2 regions of the Pseudactinotalea sp. HY160 genome follow, and region 2 is predicted to be linked to the other one. Evidence: riboswitches for the same ligand, from Rfam matches in the RefSeq annotation. Region 2 holds a riboswitch; the other holds the start of a gene.
What was found. Region 2 has a riboswitch for ZMP and ZTP ahead of purH (bifunctional phosphoribosylaminoimidazolecarboxamide formyltransferase/IMP cyclohydrolase). Riboswitches for the same ligand answer to the same signal wherever they lie in the genome.

Region 1: linked by a shared signal. The riboswitch ahead of glyA (serine hydroxymethyltransferase) and the one ahead of purH (bifunctional phosphoribosylaminoimidazolecarboxamide formyltransferase/IMP cyclohydrolase) in region 2 are both predicted to bind ZMP and ZTP.

Annotation. Positions count from the first base shown of each region.
Region 1 is NZ_WHMT01000021.1:38,330-47,630, forward strand. It holds gene GCG21_RS14185 (glycoside hydrolase family 3 N-terminal domain-containing protein) at 1-1,624, opposite strand, end outside; gene GCG21_RS16820 (hypothetical protein) at 2,080-2,322, shown strand; partial or broken gene GCG21_RS14190 (MetQ/NlpA family ABC transporter substrate-binding protein) at 2,335-2,973, shown strand; gene GCG21_RS14195 (methionine ABC transporter ATP-binding protein) at 2,985-4,037, shown strand; gene GCG21_RS14200 (methionine ABC transporter permease) at 4,049-4,690, shown strand; gene GCG21_RS14205 (bifunctional 5,10-methylenetetrahydrofolate dehydrogenase/5,10-methenyltetrahydrofolate cyclohydrolase) at 4,771-5,637, opposite strand; gene glyA (serine hydroxymethyltransferase) at 5,634-6,896, opposite strand; ZMP/ZTP riboswitch at 6,988-7,072, opposite strand; gene GCG21_RS14215 (MTH1187 family thiamine-binding protein) at 7,159-7,458, shown strand; gene GCG21_RS14220 (hypothetical protein) at 7,474-8,019, opposite strand; gene GCG21_RS14225 (GNAT family N-acetyltransferase) at 8,049-8,570, opposite strand; gene purU (formyltetrahydrofolate deformylase) at 8,630-9,301, shown strand, end outside.
Region 2 is NZ_WHMT01000014.1:55,249-64,549, reverse strand. It holds gene GCG21_RS12500 (hypothetical protein) at 1-388, shown strand, start outside; gene GCG21_RS17325 (FAD-dependent oxidoreductase) at 398-1,666, shown strand; gene purH (bifunctional phosphoribosylaminoimidazolecarboxamide formyltransferase/IMP cyclohydrolase) at 1,733-3,301, opposite strand; ZMP/ZTP riboswitch at 3,343-3,434, opposite strand; gene GCG21_RS12485 (aromatic acid exporter family protein) at 3,464-4,600, opposite strand; gene GCG21_RS12480 (exo-alpha-sialidase) at 4,741-8,100, shown strand; gene purN (phosphoribosylglycinamide formyltransferase) at 8,189-8,797, opposite strand; gene GCG21_RS12470 (hypothetical protein) at 8,938-9,301, shown strand, end outside.

The DNA of each region.
Region 1 (9,301 bases), on a different contig from region 2:
GGGTGGCGATGACCACGACCGGCTTGCCGGTGTCCACGAGGTCGGCGACCATCGCCTGCTGGGCGCTGTTCCCACTCGCGTTGTTCGAGGTGAAGAGCACGACGTCGATCGCATCGTCCTCGGCCGCGGCGACGGCCCGGGCACGATACTCGGCCGACGGCGAGGAGCCGTTCTCAAGCTCCTCGGTCACCGTGAATCCTCGCTCCTCGAGCATCGGCGTCATCCGCTCGGGCCAGCCGGACCCGGCGCCGACCACGAGCACGTGGTCGGCGTCGACATCGAGCGGGAGCACGGCATCGTCGTTGCGCAGCAGGGTGAGCGAGCGCTCGCTGATCTCCTTGGCCACCGCGAGGTTCTCGCTCGAACCGACGAGGTCCGCGGCGGCGCCGGTGTCGACCATCGGGTCCTCCCAGACTCCGCGATCGAGCTTCCAGTGCAGGATCCGCGTGACCGACTGCTCGAGGTCGGCACGAGAGAGGTCGCCGTCGTGCACGGCGTCGAGCACGCCCTGGATGGCGGCGTCGACGTCCGGGGAGTTGAGCAGGATGTCCGAGCCGGCCGCGACCGCGAGAGCAGCGATATCACCGTCGTCGAGCGGGTTGCCGGGAATGTTCTTGAGCGCGTCCATGTCGAGGGCGTCGGTCGTGATCAGCCCGTCGAAGCCGAGTTCCTCGCGCAGCAGCCCGGTGAGCACCTTCTTCGAGAGCGTGCCCGGCATGTCCGGGTCGATCGCCTCGACGATGATGTGGGCGGTCATGATCATGTCGACGCCGGCGTCGATCGCGGCCTCGAAGGGCTCGAGGTGCGTGTTCAGGGTCGCGCGATCGTACGTGACGATCGGCAGGCCGGTGTGGGAGTCCGTGGCCGTATCCCCATGACCGGGGAAATGCTTGGCCGTTGCCGCCATGCCCTGTTCCTGCATACCGTTGATCTGCGCGACGCCGAGCTCCGAGACCGCATCGGGATCGGAGCCCATCGACCGCACGCCGATGACGGGGTTGTCCGGGTTCGTGTTGAGGTCGACGCTCGGGGCGAAGTCGACGTTGATGCCCATGGCGGTCATCTCCTTCGCGAGGACCGCCCCTTGGTCATAGGCGAGGCCCGCGTCGAAGGTCGCGCCGAGGGCCATGTTGCCCGGGAACACCGTGGCCGGGGAGCCGACCCGGGCGACGATGCCGCCCTCCTGGTCGATCGTCACGGCGAGCGGGATCCCCGATCCGTCCTCCCCGACGGACGCCTCCTGCAAGCCATTCGACAGTTCGGCGCTGCCGACGGGATCGTGCTCGACCACAGGATTCGACCAGGCGAAGTAGAGCACACCGCCGAGGTCGTACTTCTCCACGACCTCGGCCGGCGTGTCGACGCCGTAGCGGGCCTGATTCTTGGACTTCATCGAGTCGTCGTCGGCGGAGTTGCCGTAGACGTGGGTCCAGGTCATCTGGCCGATGAGCTCCTCGAGGCTCATGTCTGCGACAATCTGGGCGATCGCATCCGCGTCGCTGGGCGGATCGATGGCGGCCTGGGCCGGCAGCATCGTGGCCGCCACGAGACCGCCCGCCGCGAGCGCGGCGAGGCAGGCACGCGTACCGGTCGCGCGACCGGCCCGTCGAAGTGTTCGGGACACCGTTGTTCCTCCTGTGTTGGGTGAGTCGCACCGTTCCGGACCGGCAACCGTGCGCAGCACGGAACGTTGATGAAAATATCTGTTGCCAGATCACTACTGGTCGTAAAGATATTTCGGACCTGACATTACGGCGCCTGCCGCCGCTACGCAAGGGGAGCGACGTCGTCCACATGCTGAACACTTGCGGCGGCCCACGAGCACGCCGACTCGCGCCCATGCACAATGGCACCCGTGTCCACCTCGATCGTCCTGCGCGCATCCCTTCGGCCCTCCCCGGGCCGAATGATGCGAATGTGCGCCTGAACCACGCCTCCCCCGCGCCCATCTGAGCGGCGCATCGGGTCGTCCCCCACCCGCACCGACCCGCCAGGCCCGTGAGCACGACCGCTGCCGCGAGCCGTCCCGCCCCGAACGGCGGCCCATCCGCGCCGCCCCAGCACGAAGGAACCACACCCATGTCCTCCCTCCGCCTCAAGCACGCCGCACTCGCCTCCCTCCTCACCGCCGGCGCCCTCGCCCTGACCGCCTGCGGCAGCGATGCCCCCGCCGCGGCCTCGACCGGCGGCAGCGACGACCCGATCCGGATCGGCGTGGTCACGGCCGCCGAGGACTACTGGGACACGTTCACCGACCTCGCGGCCGCCGAGGGGATCAGCGTCGAGTTCGTCAACTTCACCGACTACCAGCTGCCCAACTAGGCGCTCACCGACGGCGAACTCGACCTCAACCAGTTCCAGCACCTGCTCTTCCTCGCCCAGTACAACGCGAAGGCCGACGGCGACCTCGTGGCGATCGGGTCGACCGCGGTCTACCCGCTCGGCATCTACTCGACCGAGCACTCCACCATCGAGGAGATCCCCGAGGGCGGCGAGGTCGCCATCCCCAACGACGCCACGAACCAGGCCCGTGCGCTCCTCGTGCTCCAGGAGGCCGGGCTGATCGAGCTCGCCGGCGGCGGGAACGCCTTCTCCACCCCGAGCGACGTGCTCGACTCCTCCCGGGTGAGCGTCACCCCCGTCGACGCCGCCCAGACCCCGCTCGCGCTCGAGGACGTCGACGCCTCGATCATCAACAACGACTTCGTGGGCAAGGCCGGCCTGAGCGCCGACGACGCGCTCTTCTCCGACGACCCCGAGTCCGACGCCGCCGCCCCCTACATCAACATCTGGGCGGCCCGGGCCGGCGACGCCGACAACCCGACCTTCGCCAAGCTCGCCGAGATCTACCACGACGCGACCGTCGAGGCCGGCGTGCAGGAGGTCGCCGGCGGCACCGCGGCCTTCCTCGACAAGGCCCCGGCCGCGCTGGCTGACATCCTGACCGGGCTGCAGACCGACATCGACGGCTGAGTCGCCCACCCATGACCGACACCATCATCCGCCTCGAGCGCGTGAGCAAGTCCTTCGGCGCACTGCGCGCCGTCGACGAGGTCTCCCTCGAGATCCACGCCGGGGAGATCTTCGGGGTCATCGGCTACTCGGGTGCGGGCAAGAGCACCCTCGTGCGACTCATCAACGCCCTCGAGCGGCACGATGCCGGCGAGCTCACCGTCGCCGGCGAGCCGCTCTCGCCGCTGAGCGAGACGCGGCTGCGCGGGGTCCGGGCCGGGATCGGCATGATCTTCCAGCACTTCAACCTGCTCGGCTCGCGCACCGTCGCCGCGAACGTGGCCTATCCGCTCGAGGTAGCGGGCTGGCCGCGGACCCGGCGCCGGGCGCGGGTGGCCGAGCTGCTCGAGTTCGTGGGGCTGTCCGACAAGGCACGCGCGTATCCCGCGAAGCTCTCCGGTGGCCAGAAGCAGCGCGTGGGCATCGCCCGGGCGCTCGCGACCAGCCCGCGGATCCTGCTCGCCGACGAGCCCACCAGTGCGCTCGACCCGGAGACGACCGCCGACGTGCTCTCCCTGCTGCAACGGGTCAACGCCGAGCTGGGCATCACGGTCGTCGTCATCACCCACGAGATGGACGTCGTGCGCGCGATCTGCCACCGGGTGGCGGTCATGGACTCGGGCCGCGTGGTCGAGGCCGGCCCCACCTACGACGTGTTCACGCGCCCGCGCGCGCCCATGACCCGCACGTTCGTCGCCTCCACCCGGCGCGACCGGCCCTCGGCCGAGGTGGTCGAGCGGCTGCGCGCCCGCCACACGGGGCGGCTTCTCACGATCGGTGTGGACGACGAGACTCGCTCGAGCGTTCGCCTCCAGTCGGTCCTCGGCCGGCACGACGTGGCCGCCACCCTCGTCTACGGCGGCATCACGGAGGTGTCCGGACGGCCGTCCGGTTCGCTCACCTACGAGCTGACCGGGCCCGGCGTGGCCGGGGCCGTGGCCGAGCTGCGCGGACTGACGGACGTCGAGGACTGGGGAGCGACGTCGTCCACAAGCGGTTCCGGAGCATCGGAGGTGCGCCCGTGACGGCCGGCGACATGGCGCCGCTGCTGCTCGAGGCCCTCGGGCAGACGGCCTACATGGTCCTCATCACCCTCGCCGCGGGCGGCGTCGTCGGGCTCGCGCTCGGGATCGGGCTGTACGTGACGCGCAGCGGCAACCTGCTCGCGAACCGGGCCACCTTCACGATCCTCAACCTGGGCGTGAACATCGTGCGACCGATCCCGTTCATCATCTTCCTCGTGGCGCTCGGGCCGCTGACCAAGCTGGTGACCGGGCGGATCATCGGCATCGAGGCGTTCACGTTCGCGATGTGCTTCATGGCCGCGTTCGTGTTCTCCCGGCTCGTGGAGCAGAACCTGCTGTCGATCGACCCGGGCGTGGTCGAGGCGGCGCGCGCGATGGGCGCCTCGCCGCTGCGGATCATCCTCACCGTGCTCATCCCCGAGGCGCTCGCCCCGCTCATCCTCGGGTACACGTTCCTGTTCGTCGGCGTGCTCGACATGTCGGCGATCGGCGGATACCTCGGCGCCGGTGGGCTCGGCGACGTCGCGATCGTGTACGGCTACCAGCAGTACGACTGGGCCGTGACCGCGACCGTCGTGGTGATCATCGTGATCATCGTCCAGCTCGTGCAGTGGCTCGGGAACTCGCTCGCGAAACGGGCGCTGCGGCGCTGAGTCGTATCACTCGTCGAGAACGACCTTGTGGTCGGGAATCGCGCGATTCCCGACCACAAGGTCGTTGTGAACGGCTGAGCTCAGGCCGCCAGGCCCGCCCGGCGTTCCGCGGCCTCGACCGCGTTCTTGAAGAGCATGGCGATGGTCGTCGGGCCCACTCCCCCGATGCGCGGGGTGATGGCGCCGGCGACCTGCTCGCAGGCCTCGTCGACGTCCGGCAGGAGCCTGCGGCCCTCGTAGCGGACGCCGCCGCCGATGACGGTGACGCCCGGGGTCAGGTGCTCGGGCTGGAGGATGCCGGGCACGCCCGCGGCGGCGATGACGATCTCGGCGCGGCGGGTGTAGTCGGCCCAGTCCGGCACGCCCGTGTGGACGACGGTCACCGCGGCGTTCGCGGTCGGACGCTTCTGCGAGAGCAGCAGCGCGAGCGGCCGGCCGAGCGTCGTGCCCCGGCCGAGGATCACGACGTGGCGCCCGGAGACCTCGATCTCGTAGTGGGCGAGGATCGCCTCGATGCCCGCGGGCGTGCACGGGACCGGCCCGGGCATCCCCAGGGCGAGGCGGCCCATGTTCACCGGGTGCAGGCCGTCGACGTCCTTATCGGGGTCGAGGGCGAGCAGGGCGGCGTCGAAATCGATCTGCGGCGGGGTCGGGTGCTGGATGAGCACGGCGTCCACGTCGTCCGCCTCGTTCATGTCGGCGACCGCGGCGAGCACGTCGGCCTGCGTGGCGTCGTCCCCGAGATGGATGTGCGGCGCGGTGAACCCGAGCTCGGTGGCCTTGGTCTGCTTCATCCGGATGTACCCGGCGGAGGCGGAGTCGGAGCCAACGAGGATCGTGCCCAGGCCCGGGGTGTGCCCGGCCGCGGTGAGCGCGGCGATCCGGGGCGCGAGGCCGGCGAGGACCGCGTCCGCGACCGGGCCGCCCGGCAGCATCCGAGCACTCACTGCTGCAGGCCGGGGTAGAGCGGGAACGCGCCGGTCAGCTTGGCCACGCGGGCCTTGGCCGCCTCGACGTCGGCGCCCGCGCCGGTCGCGAGCAGCCCCGCGATGATGTCGGCGACCTCGGTGAACTCCTCGTCGCCGAAGCCTCGGGAGGCGAGCGCCGGGGTGCCGATCCGCAGGCCGGAGGTGACCCGGGGCGGGCGCGGGTCGAACGGCACGGCGTTGCGGTTGACCGTGATGCCGGCCGCGTGCAGGAGGTCCTCGGCCTGCTGGCCGTCGAGGTCGGAGTGGCGCAGGTCCACGAGCACGAGGTGGACGTCGGTACCACCGGAGACGACGGACACGCCCGCCTTCTTCACGTCCTCCGCGAGCAACCGGTCGGCGATGATCCGCGCGCCCGAGATCGTGCGGGCCTGCCGCTCGCGGAAGTCCGCGCCGGCCGCGACCTTGAGGGCCGTGGCCTTCGCCGCCACGACGTGCATGAGCGGACCGCCCTGCTGGCCCGGGAAGACGGCCGAGTCGAGCTTCTTGCCGAACGTCTCACCGTCACGGGAGAGGATGAGGCCCGAGCGGGGGCCGCCGAGCGTCTTGTGCACGGTGGTCGAGGTGACGTCCGAGAACGGTACCGGGTTCGGGTGCAGACCGGCGGCCACGAGACCCGCGAAGTGGGCCATGTCGGTCCACAGGTAGGCGCCGACCTCGTCCGCGATCGAGCGGAACGCCTCGAAGTCGAGGTGGCGGGGGTAGGCCGACCAGCCGGCGATGATGACCTTCGGCTGCTCCTCGATGGCGCGGGCACGCAGCGCGTCGTAGTCGATCAGGTGGGTGTCCTCGGCCACGCCGTAGGCGGCGACGTCGTACAGCTTGCCGGAGAAGTTGATCTTCATGCCGTGGGTCAGGTGCCCGCCGTGCGCGAGCGAGAGGCCGAGGATCTTGTCGCCCGGCTTGATGAGGGCGTGGAGCACGGCGGCGTTCGCGGTCGCACCCGAGTGGGGCTGGACGTTCGCGTAGTCGGCGCCGAAAAGGGACTTCGCGCGCTCGATCGCGAGCGACTCGGCGATGTCGACCTGCTCGCAGCCACCGTAGTAGCGGCGGCCGGGGTAGCCCTCGGCGTACTTGTTCGTCAGCACCGACCCCTGGGCCTGGAGCACGGCGCGGGGAACGAAGTTCTCCGAGGCGATCATCTCGAGGGTGTCGCGCTGGCGGACGAGCTCCCCCTCGAGCACGGCGGCGATCTCGGGATCGAGCTCGGCCAGGGGCATGTTGGCGGCGGCTTCTTGCGTCACGGGTTCTCCAAGTACGGGTCTCGACGGTGTCGACGGATGTCGATCGATCTCGGTCGGTCTCAGTCGATTCCGTGGCCCAGGCGGGCGACCACGAACTCCTTGGCATCGCTCCCCGGTGGTGATCCACCTCTGCGCCAGTCGCGATGATGCCAGTGTACAAGGAACCGGCGGCGATCCGATATGCGATCGCCGCCCACCGGCCGTGGCCGGACGCGGGAACGGTCACTAGGCTGGACGCATGCTCGTAGCGATCAGTATCAGCCCCTCCGCCGGCGACGAGACCGGGGGCGTGAGCGACGCGGTGGCCAAGGCCGTCCGGGTCATCCGCGACTCCGGCCTGCCGAACGAGACCACCGCCATGTTCACCACGATCGAGGGCGAATGGGACGAGGTCATGGCCGTGGTCAAGGCGGCCCTCGACGCGGCCGGCGAGGGCTCCCCGCGGGTCGGACTCGTGCTCAAGGCCGACATCCGGCCCGGCTTCACGAATCAGCTGACCGAGAAGGTCGACCGGGTCGAGGCCCGGCTGACCGACTGACCGGCGCGCTCCGCCTCAGCCGAACTTCACCTCGGCGACGGCGTGCTCCCGCCCCTGACCGGCCGCCTGGAGTTCGACTCGCAATTCGACGGTCTCCCCGGTGCTCGTGTCCTCGTACCGCACGAAGGTGGATCCGGCCCCGGAGTCCTCGCCGACCCGATCCCAGTGCGGGCCGCCCGGATCGGCATGACCGGTGAGCTCCTCGACCACCTCGGGGGTGGCGAGCTCGACCATCCGGTCGTGATCCCCCGACCCCCAGGCGACGATCAGGGCGTCGGCGTAGTCGGCGGCGTCGGTCGGGATGGGCGCATCGGTCCCGCCGGTCTCACTCCGTGTCGGGGTGGGCGTCGGGGTGGACGTCGGGCTCGCGGTATCGCTCTGCGAGCCCGTGGGCGCCGACTCGTTCGGCCCCGGCTCGCTCGGCGTGACCGAGGCCGGCGGTGACGCGGGCGGGGTGGGCGAGCCGCCGTCGTCCCCACTCTCACAGCCGCTCAGCGATGCGAGCAGCGCCGCGGCCAGGGCGCCGGCCGCGAGGGCGTGGCGCGTAGTGAGCGCGTGCATGAAATCCTTCCCCATCGTCGGTGCCGGGGTCAGGAGGCGGAGTCGACCTCGTGTTCAGTCTGCGCCTCATCCGGCCCGTCGCCAAGGATCTTGCGCAGGTAGGCGTAGGTGAGATCGCCGGCGTTCTGGTCGTACTGGTGCTCGAAGCCGTGCTTGTCGTACATCGCGAGGTTCTGCTTGGAGTCCTGGCCGGTGAAGACCCAGACCTCCTTCGTGTCCTCGGGCAGGTAGTGGAGCACGGCCATGAGGAGCTGGGTGCCGATCCCCTGGCCCTGCAGGTCCGGCACCACGGCGAGGCGGCCGAGCAGCGCCCGGTCCTCCTCGAGGCCCACGCGCACGGAGCCCACGAGCCGCGAGCCGGTCCACGCCCCGAGCGTGACGACGTCGGCACGATCGAGATCGGCCTCGAGCTCCGCCAGGGTCTGCGTGAGGGAGGGGATGTTCGGGTCCCCGTACAGCTGGGCCTCGGTCACGAACGCGGCCCGGCGCACCGTCAGCAGCTCGCCGGCGCAGGATTGTTCGACCAGGTCGATCCGCAGGTCTTCGCTCATGACCCCATCCTTGCACCTCGGACTCCCCCGGCGCACGGCGCAGCGCCGTGGGTGAGACGATGTCGGGCCGGGCGGCTACCCTGGCCGTTGTGACTGACAGCGCACCCCAGTGGGTCCTCACCCTCTCCTGCCCCGACCGCCCCGGGATCGTCCATGCCGTGGCCGGTGCCGTGGCCGGGATCGGCGGCAACATCACCGAGTCACAGCAGTTCGGCGATCCGGAGTCCGGGTTGTTCTTCATGCGGGTCCAGGTCGAGTCCGGTGCGGGCGAGGGGCCGCTGCGGTCGGTGCTCGAGCCGGTGGCCTCCTCGTTCGGGATGACCTGGACCCTCGACCGGGTGGGCCGGGCGATGCGCACGATCGTCATGGTCTCGACCACGGCGCACTGCCTCACCGACCTGCTCTTCCGACAGCGCTCGACCGGGCTGCCGACCGACATCGTGGCCGTCGTGTCGAACCACACGACCCTCGCGCCGATCGCCGAATTCTACGGCGTGCCGTTCCATCACATCCCCGTGACGAAGGCGACGAAGGCCGAGGCGGAGAACCGGCTGCTCGAGCTCACCGCCGAGCTGGACGCCGAGCTCGTGGTCATGGCCCGGTACATGCAGATCCTCTCGGACGACCTGTGTCGTGCCCTGCCCGGGCGGATCATCAACATCCACCACTCGTTCCTGCCCTCGTTCAAGGGCGCCCGGCCCTACGCCCAGGCGCACGCTCGCGGGGTCAAG
Region 2 (9,301 bases):
ACTGACCGCCGCCCTCGACGAGTTGCTCGCCGCGGGCCGGATCCGCGACCGCACGCGCATCAGCCTCGCCCGCGGGGTACGGGTGCTGGTCGTGGTGGTGACCGGGGGCGACGTGCGGGAGGAGCTCGAGCGGGTCGACCCGCTCGGGGCGAGCGCCGTCGTCCTCACTCCCGCGCGCTGGAGCGGGGACGAGGAGGCCGAGGCGCGCGCGCTGCTCGACCTCATCCCCGAGCCGGACGTCGTCGCGAGCGGCAGGGGAATCACCGCTCACGGCGATGTGGGCCTGCTCCTGCGCACTGTTCACGCCCCGCCCGAGCCGATCTCCGCGGCGCTCGCACGGCTGCCGACCGGGCTCGTGACGCTCACCAACTGGATCGAGCCGGACTAGGTTGGAGGAGTGAATCGGATTGTGATCGTCGGCGCCGGCCTCGCGGGACTGCGCACCGCAACGGAACTACGGGAGCGCGGATACGACGGCGAGGTGGTCGTGATCGGCGACGAACCGCATCCGCCGTACGATCGCCCGCCCCTGTCCTCCGAGCTGCTCACCCGCGCCGAGCCGCTCTGGCTCGCCGACGACCTGGGCACCGCCTTGGCCGACGTGGCCGATCGGGTGATCACCGGCCGCGCCGCCCGCCTCGAGCCGGGGGCCGAGTCGGTCGTGATCATGGACGACGGCGCTCGCCTCGAGGCGAGCGCGGTCGTGCTGGCCATGGGGTCGGCGCCGGTTCGCCGCTGGCCCGAGCCGCTCACGCTGCACACGCTCGAGGACGCGGCGCTGCTGCGCGCGGCACTCGCCTCCCCGGCGCGCCTCGCGATCATCGGCGCCGGCTGGATCGGATCCGAGGTCGCCGGGCAGGCGGGCGCTGCGGGCCACGAGGTCACGGTGTTCGAGGCCGGGCCGGCGCCGCTGGCCGACCACATCGGCGTCCGCGCCGGGGACTACACCCGGGCCTGGCACGAGGCCGCTGGGGTGGACCTACGCACCGACACCCCCGTGCACGCAGTCGACCCGGCGGGCGGCACGGGCGCCGGCCTGCGCGCGATCGTGCGCACCGGGGACGGCGACATCGAGGCCGATGCGGTGCTCGCCGCGACCGGGGTGCGCCCGAATACCGACTGGCTCGCCGGCTCCGGGATTCCGGTGACCGAGCGCGGTTTCGTGCCGGTCACCGTCGACGGCCGGGTGTCCCCGCGCGACGCAACGGTCGAGGCCACCGGCGCGGATGCGCCGCGGGTCTGGGCGGTGGGCGACGTCGCGCTCCGCGACCACCCCCGGCACGGCCCGCTCGCCGGCGGCCACTGGTTCTCGGCGCTGCGCGATCCGGCCGGTGTGGCCGCGGGGATCCTCGGCCCGGAGCGCGCGGAGCCCGCGCCGAACCTGCTGGCCCCGGAGGTGTTCTCGGACCAGTTCGGCCACCACCTCGAGCGGATCGGGGACCTCGCGGGGCCGGGCGGCACCGAGGTGCTGCGCGGGGATCCGGGCGCCGGCTGGACGCTGCTGCAGCTCCGCGGGGACCGGCTCGTGGGCGCGATCGTGGCCGACTCCCCCCGGGACACCTCGGCGGTGCGCAAGGCGTTCCAGCGCGCCGGCGAGGACTACCCGGGAATCGACCTGGACCTGGCCACCGACCTGGCCGTCCAGCTCCGCAAGGCCCTGACGTAGCGGCCCCGATCCACCCCGGTCGGCGGGCTCGGGGCCGCTGCCGGCGTCGGCGCGCGACGCCCGGGGTCAGTGCGCGAAGTGACGCGTGCCGGTCAGGTACATGGTCACCCCGGCGGCCGTGGCCGCGTCGACGACCTCCTGATCGCGTACGGAGCCGCCGGGTTGGACGATCGCCCGCACCCCGGCGTCCATGAGCACCTGCGCGCCGTCGGCGAAGGGGAAGAACGCGTCGGAGGCGGCCACGGAGCCACTCGCCCGCTCCCCCGCCCGCTCGACCGCGAGCCGGCACGAGTCGACGCGGTTCACCTGCCCCATCCCCACGCCGACCGCGGCGCCGCCGGCGGCGAGCAGGATCGCGTTCGACTTGACCGACCGCACGGCCCGCCAGGCGAACGCGAGGTCGGCGAGGGTGGCCTCGTCTGCGGCCGCGCCGGTGGCGAGGGTCCAGTTCGCGGGGTCGTCCCCCGCGGCGTCGATCCGGTCGATCTGCTGGCTCAGCAGCCCGCCCGCGATCTCACGCTCGGCCACGGCCGCCGCGGCACTGCCGGCGCCGCCGGCGACCGTGAGGATGCGGATGTTCTTCTTGCGGGAGAGGATCTCGAGCGCCGCCGGCTCATAGCCGGGCGCGAGCACGACCTCGGTGAACACGCCGGCGACCTGATCGGCCATCTCCTCGGTCACGACGGCGTTCGCGGCGATCACGCCACCGAACGCGGAGACCGGATCGGTCGCGTGCGCCCGCGCGTGCGCCTGGGCGATCGTCTCCCCCACGGCGACCCCGCACGGGTTGGCGTGCTTGATGACGGCGACGGTCGGGGTGTCGCCGTGGTCGTGCGCGGCGCGCCAGGCGGCGTCGGCATCGACGTAGTTGTTGTAGCTCATCTCCTTGCCGTGTAGCTGGGTCGCACCGGCCAGTCCCCCGCCGCAGGCATCCGTGTACAGGGCCGCGCCCTGGTGCGGGTTCTCGCCGTAGCGCAGCACGCGCGAGCGCTCCCAGGTCGCGCCCTTCCAGCCCGGGAAGCCGGTGCCCTCGTCGTCCGGGGCCACGACCGTGCCGAGCCACGTGGCCACGGCCACGTCGTAGGTGGCGGTGTGGCGGAACGCGTCGACGGCGAGGCCCGCCCGGTCGCGCGAGTCGAAGCCGCCGGCGGTCACCGCCGCGAGCACCGCCTCGTACCGGGTCGGGTCCACGACGACCGCCACGCTCGCGTGGTTCTTCGCCGCTGCACGCACCATGGACGGGCCGCCGATGTCGATCTTCTCGATGCAGTCCTCGATGCCGGCGCCGGAGTCGACCGTGTCGGCGAAGGGGTAGAGGTTGACCACCACGAGGTCGAACGGGGCGATCCCGAGTTCGTCGAGCCGGCGCACGTGCTCGGGCAGGCGCCGGTCGGCGAGGATGCCGGCGTGGATCTTCGGGTGGAGGGTCTTGACCCGGCCGTCGAGGCATTCGGGGAAGCCGGTCACGTCCTCGACACCGGTGACGGGCACACCGGCCGCGGCGATGGCCTGGGCGGTCGACCCGGTGGAGACGATCTCGACGCCGGCCTCGTGCAGGCCGGCCGCGAGTGCGGCCAGGCCGGTCTTGTCGTAGACGGAGACTAGGGCGCGGCGGATGGGTAGGCGGTCGGACACGACGAGACTCCAGGGATAGGTGTGGCACCGGTTCGGTGGTCCACCGCGGCCCAGGCGATCGGCTCGCATCGGAGGTCAGGTCGTGGCCGCTCCCAGGTGGTGCTCCACCTCAACGCCAGTCGCGGCCGGTCCCATCGTAACAACTCCCCGGCGGGGCCCCGGTCAGTCGGCCGGCGGGGGCTCGTCGCGGGCGAGGAGCGCGGTGGCGCTCTGGGAGCTGAGGCCGGTCGCCTGGAGGAGGTCGACGGTGAGCGAGCGCATGATGATCACGAGGGTCTGGAGCCGCCAGCCCGCCTCGTCGAAGCGCTGGGGCGCGAGCCGGCCGGCGACCCCGGCGAGCGTCTCGCGGGCCGGCAGGGTGCTCGTTCCCGATCCGAGGGCCCGGCCGAGCTCCTCGGTTCCCTCGGCGATCCGGGTGAGCCAGGCTGAGATCCGCTCGTCGCCGCCGGCGCTCATCGCGGTCACGCCGCGGCGGGCGATCACGCGGGCGTTCCTCATCGCGCGGTCGGCGAAGAGGTTCGCGTGCTGCAGGTCGGCGAGTTCGGGCTGATAGTGCCGCGAGGCCGGGGAGATCCGTACGGACTGGCGGGCGTTGCGCACAACCTCGGACCATTCGTCGAGCACGCCCTGCGTGGCGCGCCCCGCGATGAGCGCGTCCCGGATCGGCTGCTCGTCACCGGTGGCCACGCCACGGGCGAGCAGGCGCAGCAGCTGGGCCAGGTCGCTCGTGCTCGCACGGGCGAGCTGACGGGCACGCCGCTGGGCGTCCCCGGGGGTCAGCGCGGCCACGAGGAGGGCGAAGCCGCCCCCGATGAGGGCGTCGAGCCACCGTCCGGCGGCCCCGCCCGTGGCGCTGATGACGGGCAGGGCGACGATGACGATCCCCTGCACGCCTGCCTGCACGGTGAGCATCGCGCCGCGGTCGACGAACCGGGCCAGGAGCGCGGCGACGACGATGACCACGGCGATCTGCACGGGCCCGGTTCCGAGCCCGGCGGCGATGAGCTCGCCGAGGGCGACGCCGAGGGTCACCCCGATCGCCAATTCGGCGACCTTGCGGATCTGCCGACTCGGGCTGAAGCCGAGGCACACCCACGCGGCGATCGGCGCGAAGAACGGCTGCTCGTGACCGAGGCCGTAGTGGGCGACCGCCCAGGCGACGCCCGCCGCGACGGCCGCGACGAGCACGGGCAGGGCTGCGGACCGGACCCGCCGTCGGCCCTGGCGCGCGTGTTGACGCGCGAGCACGAGCAGGCGTCGCCGGTCGAGTCGCTCCTCCGGCTCCCCCGAGATGGTCATCCCGTCATGCTAGGGCCGCGTCCGACCCGACCTGGCATGCCGCTTCCGACGGCCACTCTCACAACTTGAACATCAGTTCACAAGGTCAGACATACTATGTAGCATCTGAGGGGTTCACCGTCGATCCACCTGGAGTCACAATGGCTGTGTTTTTCCGGCGCTCCCGACGAGCTGCCGCGGCCGGCGCCGCATTCGCGCTGAGCCTCATCGGTCTCGCCCCCGCGGCGTTCGCCGACCCCGGCGACCCCGGCGCCCCCGCGGGCGGCCCGTGGGACGTCGACACGACCCTCCCGGCTAGCTACGCGGACCAGCGCCTGGCCACGGGAGGCAGCGAGGGCTTCACGTGCTACCGGATCCCCGCCCTGACGACGGCGGGCGACGGCACCGTCCTGGCCGCCTGGGACGGGCGACCGGGCGGCTGCGGCGACGCCCCCAATCCGAACTCGATCGTGCTGCGCACCTCCGACGACCACGGCGAGACCTGGTCCGCGCAGCGGACGATCGCCCAGGGCCACGGCGACCCCGACAAGCTCGGGTTCTCCGATCCGTCCTTCGTGGTCGACCGGGAGACCGGGGAGATCTTCACGTTCTTCGTCATGTCCCATGACTGGGGCTGGCACCAGGGCGGCTCGAACCCGCCGGCGAACGAGCGCCAGGTGATGGACGCCGTCTACATCTCCTCCCGCGACGGCGGCCAGACCTGGTCCGAGCCGGTCGAGGTGACCGGAGCGCTCGACCCGGGAGGCGCGGGCGAGGTGTTCAACGGCCGGTTCGCCGCCTCCGGTGAGGGCATTCAGCTGCGATACGGCGAGTACGCCGGCCGGCTGATCCAGCAGTACACGGTCCGGGACCTGAGCAGGGGCGGCGGCATGTACGCGGTCTCGCTCTACTCCGACGACCACGGGGCCACGTGGCACGCCGGCGCCCCGGTGGGCCCGAACCTCGACGAGAACAAGGTGGTCGAGCTCTCCGACGGCCGAGTCATGCTCAACTCCCGTTCCTCCGGCCGGAGCGGCGGCCGCTGGATCGCCTACTCCTCCGACGGCGGCGAGACCTACACCGATCCCGTGTTCGACACGAACCTTCCCGACCCGCGCAACAACGCCTCGATCATCCGCGCGTTCCCGAACGCGGACCAGGGCAGCGACGAGGCGAAGGTGCTGCTCTTCTCCAACGCGAACGCCACGAGCCGCTCGAACGGCACGATCCGGGTCTCCTACGACGACGGGCAGACCTGGCCCGACGCGAAGGTGTTCGAGCCGGGTGGAATGTCCTACTCGACCTTGACGACGCTCGCCGACGGATCCATCGGCCTGCTGTACGAGCCGGGCGGCCAGAACATCCAATTCGCCCGATTCACCTGGGCCTGGCTCGACGCCGCCGGGGTCACGATCACCGCGGCCGACCGCGCGCTCCACCGCGGCGACGACAGCATCGACCTGACCATCGGCAACCTCGGACCGGCCGGCGACCTGCCCGCCGGAAGTCTGAGCATCGACGGAACGCTCGAGGTGACCGCGGCCGACGTCCCGGTGCCGGCCATCGCGGCCGGCGCGCAGGCGACGATCACCGTGCCGGTCACGATCGGGGAGTTCGTGGACCCGGGCGACCTCCACGTCACCGCCGCCTACACCGCGGGCGGGACGAGCATCGATTCGCCCCTGACCCTGCCGGTGCAGCTCCAGGACGGACAGATCGCCTCGACCGCGATCCCGCAGTCGGCATTCACGGCCTCCGCCTCGTCGACGCCGCAGCCCGGCCATGGGCCGGAGAGCATGTTCGACGGTGACACCGGAACGCGATATCACACCGCGTGGTACACCGGCACGGACGACACCGAGGTCCCGGGCGGCTTCACGGTCGACCTGGGCGATGCCCAGGATCTCGCCTACATCACCCTGGTGCCCCGCGCCGACGGCCTCAACGGCACGATCGGCCGGTACCGCATCCTCAGCGGAACGGACGCCGACTCCCTCACCGAGCACAGCACGGGCACGTGGCCCGCGAATTCGGACCCGAGGCGCGTGTACTTCGGCGATGAATCGACTCGCTACGTGCGGGTCGAGGCCGTGAGCACCTACGGCGACACCGCCGACAAGTGGATCTCGGTGGCCGAATTCGAGGCCCGCCGGGTCGGTCGGGAGCCGCTCCTGGACATCTCGCTCACCCTCGCCGGCGAGCCGGCCGACTCGTACGCGGTCGGCGACCGGATCCCGGTCGCGGCCCACGTCGAGAACACCTCCGACGAGACCCTCGACGCCGTCCCGCGTGCCGGCGAGTGGCGGGGACTGTACCCGGGTTGTCGCTACGTCGGCATGGAACCGGGCTTCGGCTACGACTGCACGGCCGAGTACGTCGTCACGCAGGCGGATCTGGACCGCGGGTACGTCGATCTGGGCCAGACCTGGGCCGTGGACGACGAGAACATCGCCCAGAACCCGGCCACGGATCCGATCCAGGAATTGGTCATCGCGGGCCCCCGGGTCAACCTGGGCATTCACGCGACCAATCTCGGCGCCTGGAACCCTCCCGCGCCCGCGGAGATCGTGGCGGGCACGCAGCTCACATATCGATTCCAGTACTCGAACACGACGAACGCGACGGTCGCGCTCGTGCCGATCGAGGGTGACTTCAGCGGCTTCCACATCACCGAGACCCCGAACTGCCGCTACGGCGCCCTGGCTCCCGGAGCCGACCCGATCTGTTCCACCGCGGTGTACACGGTGACCGCCGACGACGTCTCCGCGGGCTTCATCGCGCCGCCCGCACGGTTCGCCGTGGGCCCGAACGCGTCCGGGGCCGATCCGTTCTTCGTGCTCGACGTGCCCGCGCCGCGGATCGACCTGCCCGAACCGGCGGCGTCGCCGACGATCGCCACGATCTCCGGGGTCGAGGGCGTCACTGTCGCCTACGGCACCTCCGAGGCCGACGCCCTCGCCGCCCTGCCCGCGACCACGACCGTCACCGACAGCGACGGCGGCACCCACACCGTCGACCTCACCTGGACCATCGCGGACTATGACGGCCACCGGGCGGGCGATCATGCCGCCATCGCCGTCTTCGCCCTCCCCGACGGCCTCACCCAGACCGACCCCGCCACCCCCCTCGAGGTGGCGGCCACGATCACGGTCGACGTGGACGAGAGTGACGGCACCGACGGCGGCGACAGCGATGACGGCGACGGCTCGGATACCGGCGGGAGCGACAGCGACGGTGGCAATCCCGATACCGGCGACAGTGACGGCGCCGGCAGCGGCACCGACGCAGGGTCGGGATCGGCGGGCCCGGCCGACCCGACCGTGCCGACCGACCCGACCGTTCCGGCCGACCCGACGGGATCCGCCGGGGCCGCGGCCGGCGCGGACCAGGCGCCGCCTCAGACCCCGGGCGGGGAGCTGCCCGACACCGGCACGGCGGTCGGCACGATCGCGCTGCTGTCGGCGGCCCTCGCGGTCGCGGGCGCGGTGTTCGTGCTCCGAAGTCGCCGCCGATCCGCCTGATCGGCGGATCGCCCGGCCCCACACCGAACGAGCGGCACCCCGCGGGGGCCGCTCGTTCGGCGTATCGGGTCGTTCGGCTTGTCGGGCCTCAGCCGGCGCCGAGCACGACCCGGCGCCCCTCGATGCGCCAGCCGTCGCGGCACAGCCGGCCGAGGTGGTCCACGAGCTGGGCACGCTCGGCGACCTTGATCCGCTCGGTCAGGGTCTCGACGGTGTCGTCGTCGGCCACCGGGACGGCGACCTGGGCGACGATCACGCCGGTGTCGATGCCTGCGTCGACGATGAAGAGGGTCGCCCCGGTGAGCTTGACGCCGTACTCGAGCGCGTCCCGCGGGCCGTGGATGCCGGGGAACGCGGGCAGCAGGGTGTTGTGCGTGTTGAGGAACCGGCCGCCGAACTCCGCGAGGAACTCGGCCCCCACGAGCTTGAGGAAGCCGGCGCTGATGACCAGGTCGGGGTTGAACGCGGCGACCCTTGCCGTGAGCGAGCGGTCCCACTCCGCCCGGTCGGCCGCATCACCGACGCGCGTGACGAAGGTGGGGATCCCGGCGGCGGCCGCGAGCTCGAGCCCGCCGCAGTCCCGGTCGGCGCCGACTGCGACGATCCGGGCGCCGTACCCCTCCACCCGGGCCGCGTCGATGAGCGCCTCCAGGTTCGATCCGCCACCGGAGACCAGGACCACGACGCGTGCACTCACGGCAGGTGAGCCTACCGGCATCCTCCCCCGGCGCACGATTTCTTCCCCCCGCCGGGGGTCTGCGAGACTGGAACCGGCCGGAACCGGCCGATCGTCGGAACCGGCGATGCCCCGACGAGCCGACGAAAGCACGGTGAGACGTGAGCGCGAGCAGCGACGACTCGTCCGAGGACGAGCGCAACGAGCCCGCCCGGAACCCCTACGCGGCCCCGAAGCACGGCGCGCCGACCCCGCCGCCGCGGGCGCCCGAACCACGCCGGCCCGCCGAGTCCCAGCGGCCGGGCGAGCCGAACGGCCCGCGGCAGGGAATGCCCGAGCTGCCCGACAAGGAACAGCTCAAGGAGCTGGGTCGCTCGCTCGCCTGGTTCGGCGCCGCGATGCTGGGAACCTTCCTCGCCTCCCAGCTCCCGCTGCCGGTCGGCGCGGCGACCCCGGTGCTCGGCGTGGCCACGATCTGGCTCGGGGTCCGCGCGATCATCCGCAGCCGGAAGATCTCGACCCGCA